Regions from separate parts of the Streptomyces sp. NBC_01497 genome, predicted to be linked through region 1. Evidence: riboswitches for the same ligand, from Rfam matches in the RefSeq annotation. Region 1 holds a riboswitch; the other holds the start of a gene.
What was found. A riboswitch is a leader RNA that binds a small molecule or an ion and turns the genes downstream of it on or off. The one in region 1 is predicted to bind S-adenosylmethionine.
Positions count from the first base shown of each region.

Region 1 (5,240 bases):
GTACCCGTTCCGTGTAGTCGCGGTACACCGCGAGGTCCTGCCTGGACGGGTACGCGAACGCCACGTGCACCACCCGCTCCCGCCAGTCCGGCCGCTCGGTGAGGAGCGCCCGGTAGGCGAGCAGGCCGCGCACGATGTTCTTCGACAGTTCGGTGCGGTCCACCCGGACGACCGTGCGGCGCGGCGCGCCCGACCGGTCGGTGCCGATCTGCTCGCGCAGCGCTGCCATCCGCTCGGCCACGTCGGGCCGGTGCGCGCGCTCGCGCAGGAAGTCCGCGTCGGCGCCGAGGCCGTGCACGCCGATGCGCGTCTTGCCGGTGCCGCCGAGGAGTTCGGCGCAGCAGGCGGTGAAGGCGTCCGCCCACCGGGTGGTGAGGAAGCACGCACGGTCCGCGCCGAGTATGCCGCGCAGCAACTGGCGTGCGATGTCGTCGGGCAGCAGCCGGAAGTAGTCCACCGGCGCCCACGGGGTGTGGGAGAAGTGCCCGATCCTGAGGTCGGGCCGCAGCGCGCGCAGCATGCCGGGCACGAGCGCCAGGTGGTAGTCCTGCACCAGCACCGCGGCGCCCTCGCCCGCCTCGTCGGCCAGGGCCTCGGCGAAGGCGCGGTTGTACGTCTCGTACGACGCCCACTGCGCCCGGAACTCGGCCCCGAAGGACGGTTCGAGCGGCGTCTGGAACAGCATGTGGTGCACGAACCACAGCGCGGAGTTGGCGACCCCGTTGTACGCGTCGCTGTACACCTCGGACGGGATGCCCAGCATGCGGACGCGCTGCCCGCCGGTGTCGTCGGGATCGAGCCGCCCGTCCGTGCGCCGTACGGCCTCCCGGTCGCCGTCCCCGAGCGCGGCGCACACCCAGACCGCGCCGGCGTCGGGCCCTATGGCGGACAGGCCCGACACGAGTCCTCCTCCGCCGCGCCGTGCCGTGAGTGTGCCGTCGTCGCCGAGGGCGTAAGAGACCGGGCCGCGGTTCGAGGCGACGAGGACGGGGGCGCCGTGGGCGTCGTGCTGGGAAGCCATATCGCGAACCTAGCCGGTCACGGAAACGCTCAAACGTACGGACGGGGCTGGTGTGGCGCATGGGGGCGGCGCAGTAACGGCGCATGACGGCACGGCCACGGCGCGCGCACGGATCACTCCGGCGGTGACCCTCCGAGCGCGCCGACGCGCGGATCGTGACGCCGAGGCGGGCGCGCACGGCGCACGGAGAGCCACGCTCCGCTCCGGTACGACGGGTGCTCCGGCGTGCGACGCCTGCGACCCGTGCGATGCCACTGCGACCCGTGCGATGCCACGATGCGGGCGATGCGGGCGATGCGGGCGGTCCGGGCGGTTCGGACGATGCGGGCGCCCCGGTCGACCCGGCCGGCCCGCGCAGGTCAGGCCGCGCGGCGCGACAGGTACTCGGCGATCTCCCGCATCGGCGGCCGTTCCTCGGTGTCCACCGCGTGCGTCCGCGGCTCGAAGCCCTGCTCCCCCCGCTCGAACTGCGTCAGCACCGGCCGCACGAGGTGGGCGCGGGACAGCCGCGACTGCGCCGTGCGGTAGATCGCCGCGGCCATCCGCCCGAGCGCGCGGTCGTCCTGGTGCCGGTGCAGCCGGACGCCGACGTCGACCTGTGCCAGCGCGTCGAGCCCCACCAGCCGCAGCGCGTCGACCAGCAGGCCCAGCTCGACCCCGTAGCCCACCGGGAAGGGCAGCCGCTCCAGCAGCGACCTGCGCACCGCGTACTCGCCGCCAAGCGGCTGCACGAAGCCCGCGAGCAGCGGCCAGTGCAGGTTCAGCAGGGGGCGTGCCACCAGCTCCGTGACCCGGCCGCCCTGCCCCGCCGTGACCCCGTCCCCGCCGCCGGCTCCGGCCCCGCCCCCGGTGCGCGCGCGCAGCGGGCGGTCGTACATCGCCTTGACGAACTGCAGGTCCGGGTCGGTCATCAGCGGGCCGACGATCCCCGAGACGAAGTCCGCCGAGAACTCCCGCAGATCCGCGTCGACGAAACACACCACGTCGCCCGTCGTCACCAGCAGCGAGCGCCACAGCACGTCGCCCTTGCCGCGCAGCGCGGGCAGGCGGGGCAGGATCGCGTCACGGTGCACCACTCGGGCACCGGCCAGGCCCGCCACCTCCGACGTACGGTCCGTGGACCCGGAGTCGACGACCACCAGCTCGTCCACGAGCGGCACCTTCGTCATCAGTTCGCGCCGGATCACGGACACGATCTCGCCGACCGTCTCCTGCTCGTCGAGCGCGGGCAGCACCACGCTCACCGTGGTCCCGCGTGTGGCCTTGGCCACCATCAGCCGGTCGAGCGGCCGGTCGTCGACGGACCAGGAACGGCTGGTCAGCCAGCGTTCCACCTCTTCCAGCACGATCGGTTCTCCCTTGCTGGGCCACTGCGTGATCCATCTCGCGTGACGGACGACCGTCTCAACCGTCCGGTGCTTCGGTTACAGTCTTGAACAACGCGAAAGGCGCCCGCATGCCGGGTCGCCGTCCGCGGGACAAACGCGCCGGAGCCTGGTTCCGGTCGCCATAGCGCTCATCCAGAGGGGCAGAGGGAACGGCCCGTTGAAGCCCCGGCAACCCTCCCGCCGACCGCGAGGTCATGGTGGGGAAGGTGCCAATTCCGTCTTGCGGCGAGACGCGTCGCGAGGAAGATGAGGAAAGGGCCTCGCCTCCATGGCTGTGCAGACCGTCCCGAGCAGTAACGAATCCGCCACCGGAACCGTCGATCTCGGACCCGCCGCCGCGCTCTCCTGTCGCGAATGCGGCGAGCGCTTCCCCCTCGGCCCGATCTTCGCCTGCGAGAGCTGTTTCGGCCCTCTCGAAGTGGCCTACGACCTGCCGACGGACTCCCCCGACGAGCTGAAGAAGCGCATCGCCGAGGGCCCCGACAACATCTGGCGCTACGCGCCGCTGCTGCCCGTCCCCGCCGACGTGGCCGCGCACCCGAACATCAACCCCGGCTTCACCAAGCTCGTCAAGGCCGACAACCTCGCCCGTGAGCTCGGCATCACCGGGGAACTGCACGTCAAGGACGACTCCGGCAACCCGACGCACTCCTTCAAGGACCGCGTCGTGGCGATCGCCGTCGAGGCCGCGCGTGCCTTCGGTTTCACCACGCTCTCCTGCTCGTCCACGGGCAACCTCGCGGGCGCCGTCGGCGCGGCCGCCGCCCGGGCCGGGTTCCGCTCGTGCGTGTTCATCCCGCACGACCTGGAGCAGGGCAAGGTCGTCATGGCCGCCGTCTACGGCGGTGAACTCGTCGCCATCGAGGGCAACTACGACGACGTGAACCGTTTCTGCTCCGAGCTCATCGGCGACCCGCTGGGCGAGGGCTGGGGGTTCGTGAACGTCAACCTGCGGCCGTACTACGGCGAGGGCTCGAAGACGCTCGCGTACGAGATCTGCGAGCAGCTCGGCTGGCGGCTGCCCGACCAGATCGTCATCCCGATCGCGTCCGGCTCGCAGCTGACGAAGATCGACAAGGGGCTGCGTGAGCTGATCAAGCTCGGGCTCGTCGAGGACAAGCCGTACAAGATCTTCGGTGCGCAGGCCGAGGGCTGCTCGCCGGTGTCCACCGCCTTCAAGGCCGGCCACGACGTCGTACGCCCGCAGAAGCCGAACACCATCGCGAAGTCCCTGGCGATCGGCAACCCGGCGGACGGCCCCTACGTGCTGGACATCGCGCGGCGCACCGGCGGCGCGGTGGAGGACGTCAACGACGAGCAGGTCGTCGACGCCATCAAGCTGCTGGCCCGCACCGAGGGCATCTTCGCGGAGACCGCCGGAGGTGTGACCGTCGGCGTGACCAAGAAGCTGATCGACGCGGGGCTGCTTGACCCGACCCTGACGACCGTCGTGCTGAACACCGGCGACGGCCTCAAGACGCTGGACGCGGTGGCGCCGACGACCGGCCCGACCACGACGATCCGGCCCAGCCTGGACGCGTTCCGCGCGGCGGGTCTGGCGAGCTGATCCCGGCCGCCGCGCGCACCACGTCACCGCGCGCGCCCCACGTCACCGAGCTTCGAGACATCCGAGAGGTAGGCACCCCGCCGATGAGCGTCAAGGTCCGAATCCCCACCATCCTCCGCACCTACACGGGCGGCCAGGCCGAGGTCGCGGCCGAGGGCTCCACCCTGTCCGAGGTCATCTCCTCGTTGGAGAACAACCACCCGGGCATCGCCGGGCGCGTCCTGGACGACCAGGGCAAGCTCCGCCGGTTCGTCAACGTCTACGTCAACGACGACGACGTCCGCTTCGAGCAGGGTCTTCAGACCGCCACGCCCGAGGGCGCGGGCGTCTCGATCATCCCCGCCGTCGCCGGCGGCTGCTGAACCACGGGGCCCCGCGCCCCTGTTGGACGTGTGCCCCCTCCACCACCGGCGGAGGGGGCATTTCCATGTGGTTGAGCACGGTACAATTCGACCGAGCACGGAACCGCGGAGCCGCGACGTGCGGAGCCCCTACTGAACGCGCACAAGAACGCGACAACATCGGGTCAAAGTTTTGGTACTGATAGCGCAATAAGTGCGCTTTGTGTGGCCCGACTTGCCCAAGAACGCGAACATACATCCGGTTCGCGTCTTCAGCCATGCCCAGAATTCTCGTCTGATTGACCTGTTGCAGAGGGCAGTTGGGCAGATACATTCAGCCGCGGTCGACGCGTTCCGACGCGAAGTGCGGTCCCGAGCAGGGGCCTGTAATAGGGGAGTTGGGCATGGCTCAGGGCACCGTCAAGTGGTTCAACGCGGAGAAGGGCTACGGCTTCATCGCGGTCGACGGTGGTGCGGATGTTTTCGTCCACTACAGCGCCATCCAGATGGACGGGTACCGCACCCTTGAAGAAGGTCAGCGAGTGGAGTTCGAGATCTCGCAGGGCCAGAAGGGTCCGCAGGCGGACATGGTCAAACTCGCCGTCTGATCCCGGCGCGATCGGCCAGGGCAATCCTAGTCGAGAGGCCCGTACCCGCTCCACGGGGGTACGGGCCTCTCGCGCGCGCCTACGCGGCGGGCATGCACACGCGGGCGTGCCGCCCGCGTGTGCGAGACCTACGGGGAGCGGCTTCGGGGCGCCCGAGCGGTGACGGGACGCCCCCGGAACGTCGCCGGTCGCCCGGGCGCCGGCAGGCGCGGGGCGGCCCGTGCGAGGCTCGGGGCGGGCGTTCAGGGCGGATGTCCGGAGCTCCGGGTGGGGTGCCCGGGGCGGGGCGTTCCGCGTGGCGCGGACGGGCGTCAG
Region 1 is NZ_CP109427.1:4,721,522-4,726,761, forward strand. Features, by position in the region: gene OG310_RS19975 (alpha,alpha-trehalose-phosphate synthase (UDP-forming)) at 1-1,021, opposite strand, end outside; gene OG310_RS19980 (glucosyl-3-phosphoglycerate synthase) at 1,381-2,367, opposite strand; SAM riboswitch class I at 2,535-2,662, shown strand; gene thrC (threonine synthase) at 2,678-3,976, shown strand; gene OG310_RS19990 (ubiquitin-like small modifier protein 1) at 4,060-4,338, shown strand; gene OG310_RS19995 (cold-shock protein) at 4,722-4,925, shown strand.

Region 2 (5,240 bases), 1.4 Mb from region 1:
GCACGAGCAGTACGAGGCGCTCGACATCGGCGAGACCGTCGACGAGAACGGCGTCGAGCGCAAGGTCGGCCGCGGCGAGAAGCTGCGGGCGAAGCTCAGCAAGGGCTACTACGGCGAGGGGAACCAGATCCCGAAGCCGACCGCGGAGGACTACAAGGAGATCACCAGCGGCCACGGCCACCACTGATCTCCGTCCGCGACCGGACGGATTCGCCACGCACCGGGCCCCGGCCCGGTCCCCCCGGGGACCGGCCGGGGCCCGGCCGCGTGGCGCCTGCGCGTACCGGCGCCCGATCGTGCGCCGCGCGCCGATAGGCTACGGACCGGCGGCGACCCCCGGCGCGTACGGTCCGGCGGGGCGGCCCGCCGGACCCAGACGACCCGGCGCGGTGCGCCGGTGACGGACACCCACACCCAGGAGCGACCATGAGCGCTGTGACCCCCGTCGGAGGCGACACCGTGGCGGTCCTCACCTGGCCGGGCGTCCTGAACGCGCTGCTGCGGGGCGAGGACCTGAGCACCGATCAGACGGCGTGGGCGATGGACCGCATCATGAGCGGTGAGGCCACGGACGTCCAGATCGCCGGGTTCGCGGTGGCGCTGCGCGCCAAGGGCGAGACGGTCGAGGAGGTCTCGGGACTGGTCCGGGCGATGTACGGGCACGCGCGCACCATCGAGGTGCCGGGCCGGACCGTCGACATCGTCGGTACGGGCGGTGACCTGGCGAAGACCGTCAACATCTCGACGATGGCGGCGATCGTCGTGGCCGGCACGGGCGCGAAGGTGGTCAAGCACGGCAGCCGCGCGTCGTCGTCGGCGAGCGGCGCGTCGGACGTGCTGGAGAAGCTCGGCGTCAACCTGGAACTCACCCCCGAGCGGGTGGTCGAGGTCGCGGAGGAGGCGGGGATCACCTTCTGCTTCGCGATCAAGTTCCATCCGGCGCTGCGCCACGCGGCGACCGCGCGACGCGAACTCGGCGCGCAGACGACGTTCAACATCCTCGGTCCGCTGACCAACCCGGCACGGGTACGGGCCCAGGCCGTCGGCGTCGCGGACCGGCGCATGGCGCCGATCGTGGCGGGGGTGCTGGCGGAGCGCGGCAACTCGGCGCTGGTCTTCCGGGGCGACGACGGCCTCGACGAGCTGACCACGACGGCCACGTCGACGGTGTGGCGGGTGCGCGACGGCCAGGTCACCGAGGAGGCGTTCGATCCGCGTTCCGTCGGCCTCGACCTGGTGCCCGTCTCCGCCCTGCGCGGCCAGGACGCGGCGTACAACGCGGACGTCGCCCGCCGCCTCCTGGCGGGCGAGCCCGGCCCGGTGCGCGACACCGTCCTGCTGAACGCGGCGGCGGCGCTGGTCGCACTGGACCAGACGGACGACGAGCTGCCGGTGCAGCTCACCGCGGGCCTCGCCCGCGCGGCGGAGTCCGTGGACTCCGGGGCGGCGAGCCGTGTACTGGAGCGCTGGGTGAAGGCGACCAGGTCGAGTCGTCCGTAGTCGCGGACCGAGGGATCTGTCCGACGCCGAGTGGGACGGGTCCCGTTCGACGTCACCTCGTCCCCGCTCCGCGCCGGGCCGGTCCTCGCCGTGATCATGCTCCGAGCATGAGGAGCCCCTGCTCATCGAGCAGGGGCTCCCTTCGCGGCACCGCACTCAGGACGACGCGGACAGACGTTCACGGGGGAGCGCGGGCACACCCGGCCCGCACACGCGCCATGCGGCAGGCCGACGAAACGGCACACCCTTGCGCCGGCCGGAGGGGACCCGCAACGGGGAACTCCCCCGACCGGCGCGGGCATCGCTGACATCACATGACGTGCCGCGGCGAAAAACGCCTGACGCCGGTCAATTCGACACGATGTATTCCGTCGGAAAACACGTGTCCGGGCTGATTGCCGGTGTAATTCCTCGGCCCGGCGGCTAGCGGCGATCGCTGATCACGTGAACGGCGGGGCGATGAATTCGTCAGCCGCAGTTCGTGTTGTCCTTTTCGCCGGAGTCGCTGCCGATCACTCCGATCCAGTCGACGCACTTGCCCGCCGCGTTGATGTACACGGGTCCTGCGTACGTCGTGTACTCGCCGTTGTCGTACTTGATGAGGCCGCCGTGGACGGCGATGCCGGCATACATGTTGATGATCGCGCCGGGAGAATTCCTGACCGTCACCACGCAGTTGTCACGGGTCGCGGAGCTGTAGGTGAGGAAAATGGTCCCCGACGTGCCGATCGCGGCGGAGTTCACCACGGTGTAGCCGCTGCCGCAAGCGCCGTTGTAGGTGGCGGCAGCGGAGGCAGCGGCGGCGGGGGCGGCACTCGCGCTGGGCGCCGCCACGACGGCCAGGCCGGTGATGGATGCGCCGGCGGCAAGCATCGCGGCAATTCTCTTCTTCACCGATGTCATTCTTTCTCCTCCGTCGAATGATTGTGAAGTGCGCCCTGATCCTGGCGTTCGGATTTCGATACAGCAAGAGGATGAAGTGAACTAAAAGCACATATGAGAAAAGCTTGACAAGTGACGTGGATCACGGCCCTGCATCGTTTCGTTTTCTCTATTGGATGTTTTGTTCCGATGAAAGGGACTCGGGTTTTGCGGAGAGTGGGCCCGCCGGTTTTCAGGAGGGTTCCGTGACGGTCGGCGGGGTGGGGTGGAACTGGACGCTTGTCCCGGATCGGCCGGGGCCTGAAGCGGAATGCTGAATCGCGCCCGCGGCGGCCGTCCCCTCGCCGAGGGCCCCTTGATCATCATTCGCCGCGCCCAGTCGGCCCTGCGATGTGCCGGACCGACGGCGTCGTCCGGTTCGGCCCCGCCCCGAGCGCGACGGGTCCACCGCCGCCCGCAGCGCTGTCCGCCCCTCGCGCCGGGACGCCGGCGACGATCCAGCGATTGCCGTGCCCGGCAGCTTCGCCCGGACCCCGGGGCGGTTCGTACGGGTGTGGCATACTCGCCCCCAAGGTCATGAGTGACAGCGGTAAGGCCCCGGCCCGCTGTCCGGCAACCCTCCGTCCGTGGCGGGGTGCCCCGGGTGAAGACCAGGCCGTAGGCAGCGAGGTCTGCGGCAAGCGCGGGCCCTGTGTGTTTCCGCTGGGGTCCAGGTCCTCAGGGGGAGCTGTCCGTGAACACGCGAATGCGATAGGCGCCGAGCGCCCCTCCGTGTCCCGCCACCCGTACCACCACGAAGGCTTCGCCATGTCCGCATACCTGGATGCCCCCGCCGCTCCCGCCGTCTCCGCCGCCCCGCCGCTCGCCGCCCCGTTGGCCGTCCTCGGCACCGATGTCGCCGTGCCGCTCGCCGACGGCACCGAAGTCCCGTACGCCGCGCTCGACTACGCGGCGAGCGCGCCCGCCCTGCAGCGCGTGTGGGACGACGTCGCCGCGTACGCGCCGTACTACGGCAGCGTGCACCGCGGTGCCGGCTACCTGTCACGGCTGTCGACCGACCTCTTCGAGGCGAGCCGGCGCACCGTCGCCGAGTTCCTCGGCTGCCGTGAGGACGATCAGGTCGTCTTCACCCGCTCGACCACCGACTCGCTGAACCTGCTGGCGACTTCGCTGCCCGCCGGCTGCGAGGTCTTCGTCTTCGAGACGGAGCACCACGCGGCCCTGCTGCCCTGGCAGCGCACGGCGGGGGTGACCGTCCTCGACGCGCCCCGGACGCCGGTGGCGGCCGTGGCGACACTGGAGGCCGCGCTGGCCGGCCGTGACACCGCGGGGCCCGCCCTGGTCTGTGTGACGGGCGCGTCCAACGTGACAGGCGAACTGTGGCCGGTGCCCGAACTGGCCGCCACCGCGCACCGGCACGGCGCGCGGATCGTGCTGGACGCCGCGCAGCTCGTGCCGCACCTGCCGGTCGACGTGGCCGCGCTGGACGTCGACTGGGTCGCCTTCTCCGGGCACAAGCTGTACGCGCCGTTCGGCGCGGGGGTGCTCGCGGGCCGCGCCGACTGGCTGCGCGATGCCGCCCCCTATCTCGCGGGCGGCGGCGCCACCCGCCGGGTCGTGCGGAGTGACGACGGCGGTGTGGACGTCGACTGGAACGTGGACGACTCCCGCCACGAGGCCGGCTCACCGAATGTGATCGGCGCCTACGCCATCGCCTCCGCCTGCCGCGCGCTGACCGAGGCCGGCTTCGAGAACCTGGCCGCACGGGAGCAGGCGCTGCTCGGCCGGCTGACGTCGGCGCTGGGCGAGCTGCCGCGCGTGCGGGTGCTGAGTCTGTTCGGCGAGGGGGCGCACCGCGTCGGCGTGCTCTCGTTCGTCGTGGAGGGCCGGGACAGCGCGGCCTTCGCCGCGGAGCTCTCCGACCGGTACGGCATCGGTGTGCGCGACGGACTGTTCTGCGCGCACCCGCTGGTGCGGTTGCTGACCGGCGGCGATGACGACGCCGTCTGCGGCGGGGGGCCGCTGAACGCGGTGCGGGTCAGCTTCGGCGCGGGAACCCCCGAGGAGCACGTGGAGCGGTTCGTCACGGCCGTCCGGGAACTGACCGCCTGACGGCGCTCGCCCGGGCCGCCGGGCCCGGGCTCAGGCGTCGAGGCCGATCGAGAACGCCGCTTCCAGATCGTGCTGCGAGTACGTGCGGAACGCGACATGCGTGTCGGTCGCCTCGACGCCCCTGATCCTGCTGATCCGGCCGGGGATGACCTCCGCCAGGTCTTCGTGCTGCGACACCCGGACCATCGCGATCAGGTCGTACGTACCAGTCACCGAGAACACCTCGCTGACACTGTCCAGCGCCGCGATCGACTCGGCGATCTCGGGGATCCGGTCCACGCTGGTCTTGATGAGCACGATCGCGGTGATCACGGCTGTCGTTCTCCCTCGGTGGCCACGGCTTGGCCCTTCACTGTACCGGGCCGCCAGTAGCGCGCCCCCGCGTAGAGGAAGCCGCTCGCGAACCCCACGAGGTGCGCCAGGTAGGCGACCTCGGGGCCCGCCCCGCCGCCGGCGCCACCCGCCGCCTGGCGCTGCGCGAACCACTGCAGCGCGAACCAGAACAGCAGCACGATCCAGGCGGGGAAGCGCAGCGGCAGGAAGAAGAGGAAAGGGAAGAGGCTCGTGACCCGCGCCTTCGGGAAGAGGAAGAGGAACGCGCCGAGCACCCCCGAGATCGCCCCCGACGCGCCCACGAGCGCTTCGTCACTGTGCGCGTTGGCCACGGCGTACGCGGACATCGCGAGCGCGCCGACGACCAGGTAGAAGACCGCGAAGTGGGCTCGCCCCATATGCTCCTCGGCCAT
Region 2 is NZ_CP109427.1:6,134,437-6,139,676, forward strand. Features, by position in the region: gene qcrB (cytochrome bc1 complex cytochrome b subunit) at 1-187, shown strand, start outside; gene trpD (anthranilate phosphoribosyltransferase) at 427-1,500, shown strand; gene OG310_RS25870 (spore-associated protein A) at 1,969-2,373, opposite strand; SAM riboswitch class IV at 2,955-3,071, shown strand; gene OG310_RS25875 (aminotransferase class V-fold PLP-dependent enzyme) at 3,190-4,494, shown strand; gene OG310_RS25880 (Lrp/AsnC family transcriptional regulator) at 4,525-4,806, opposite strand; gene OG310_RS25885 (rhomboid family intramembrane serine protease) at 4,803-5,240, opposite strand, start outside.
Region 2: linked by a shared signal. The riboswitch ahead of OG310_RS25875 (aminotransferase class V-fold PLP-dependent enzyme) and the one ahead of thrC (threonine synthase) in region 1 are both predicted to bind S-adenosylmethionine.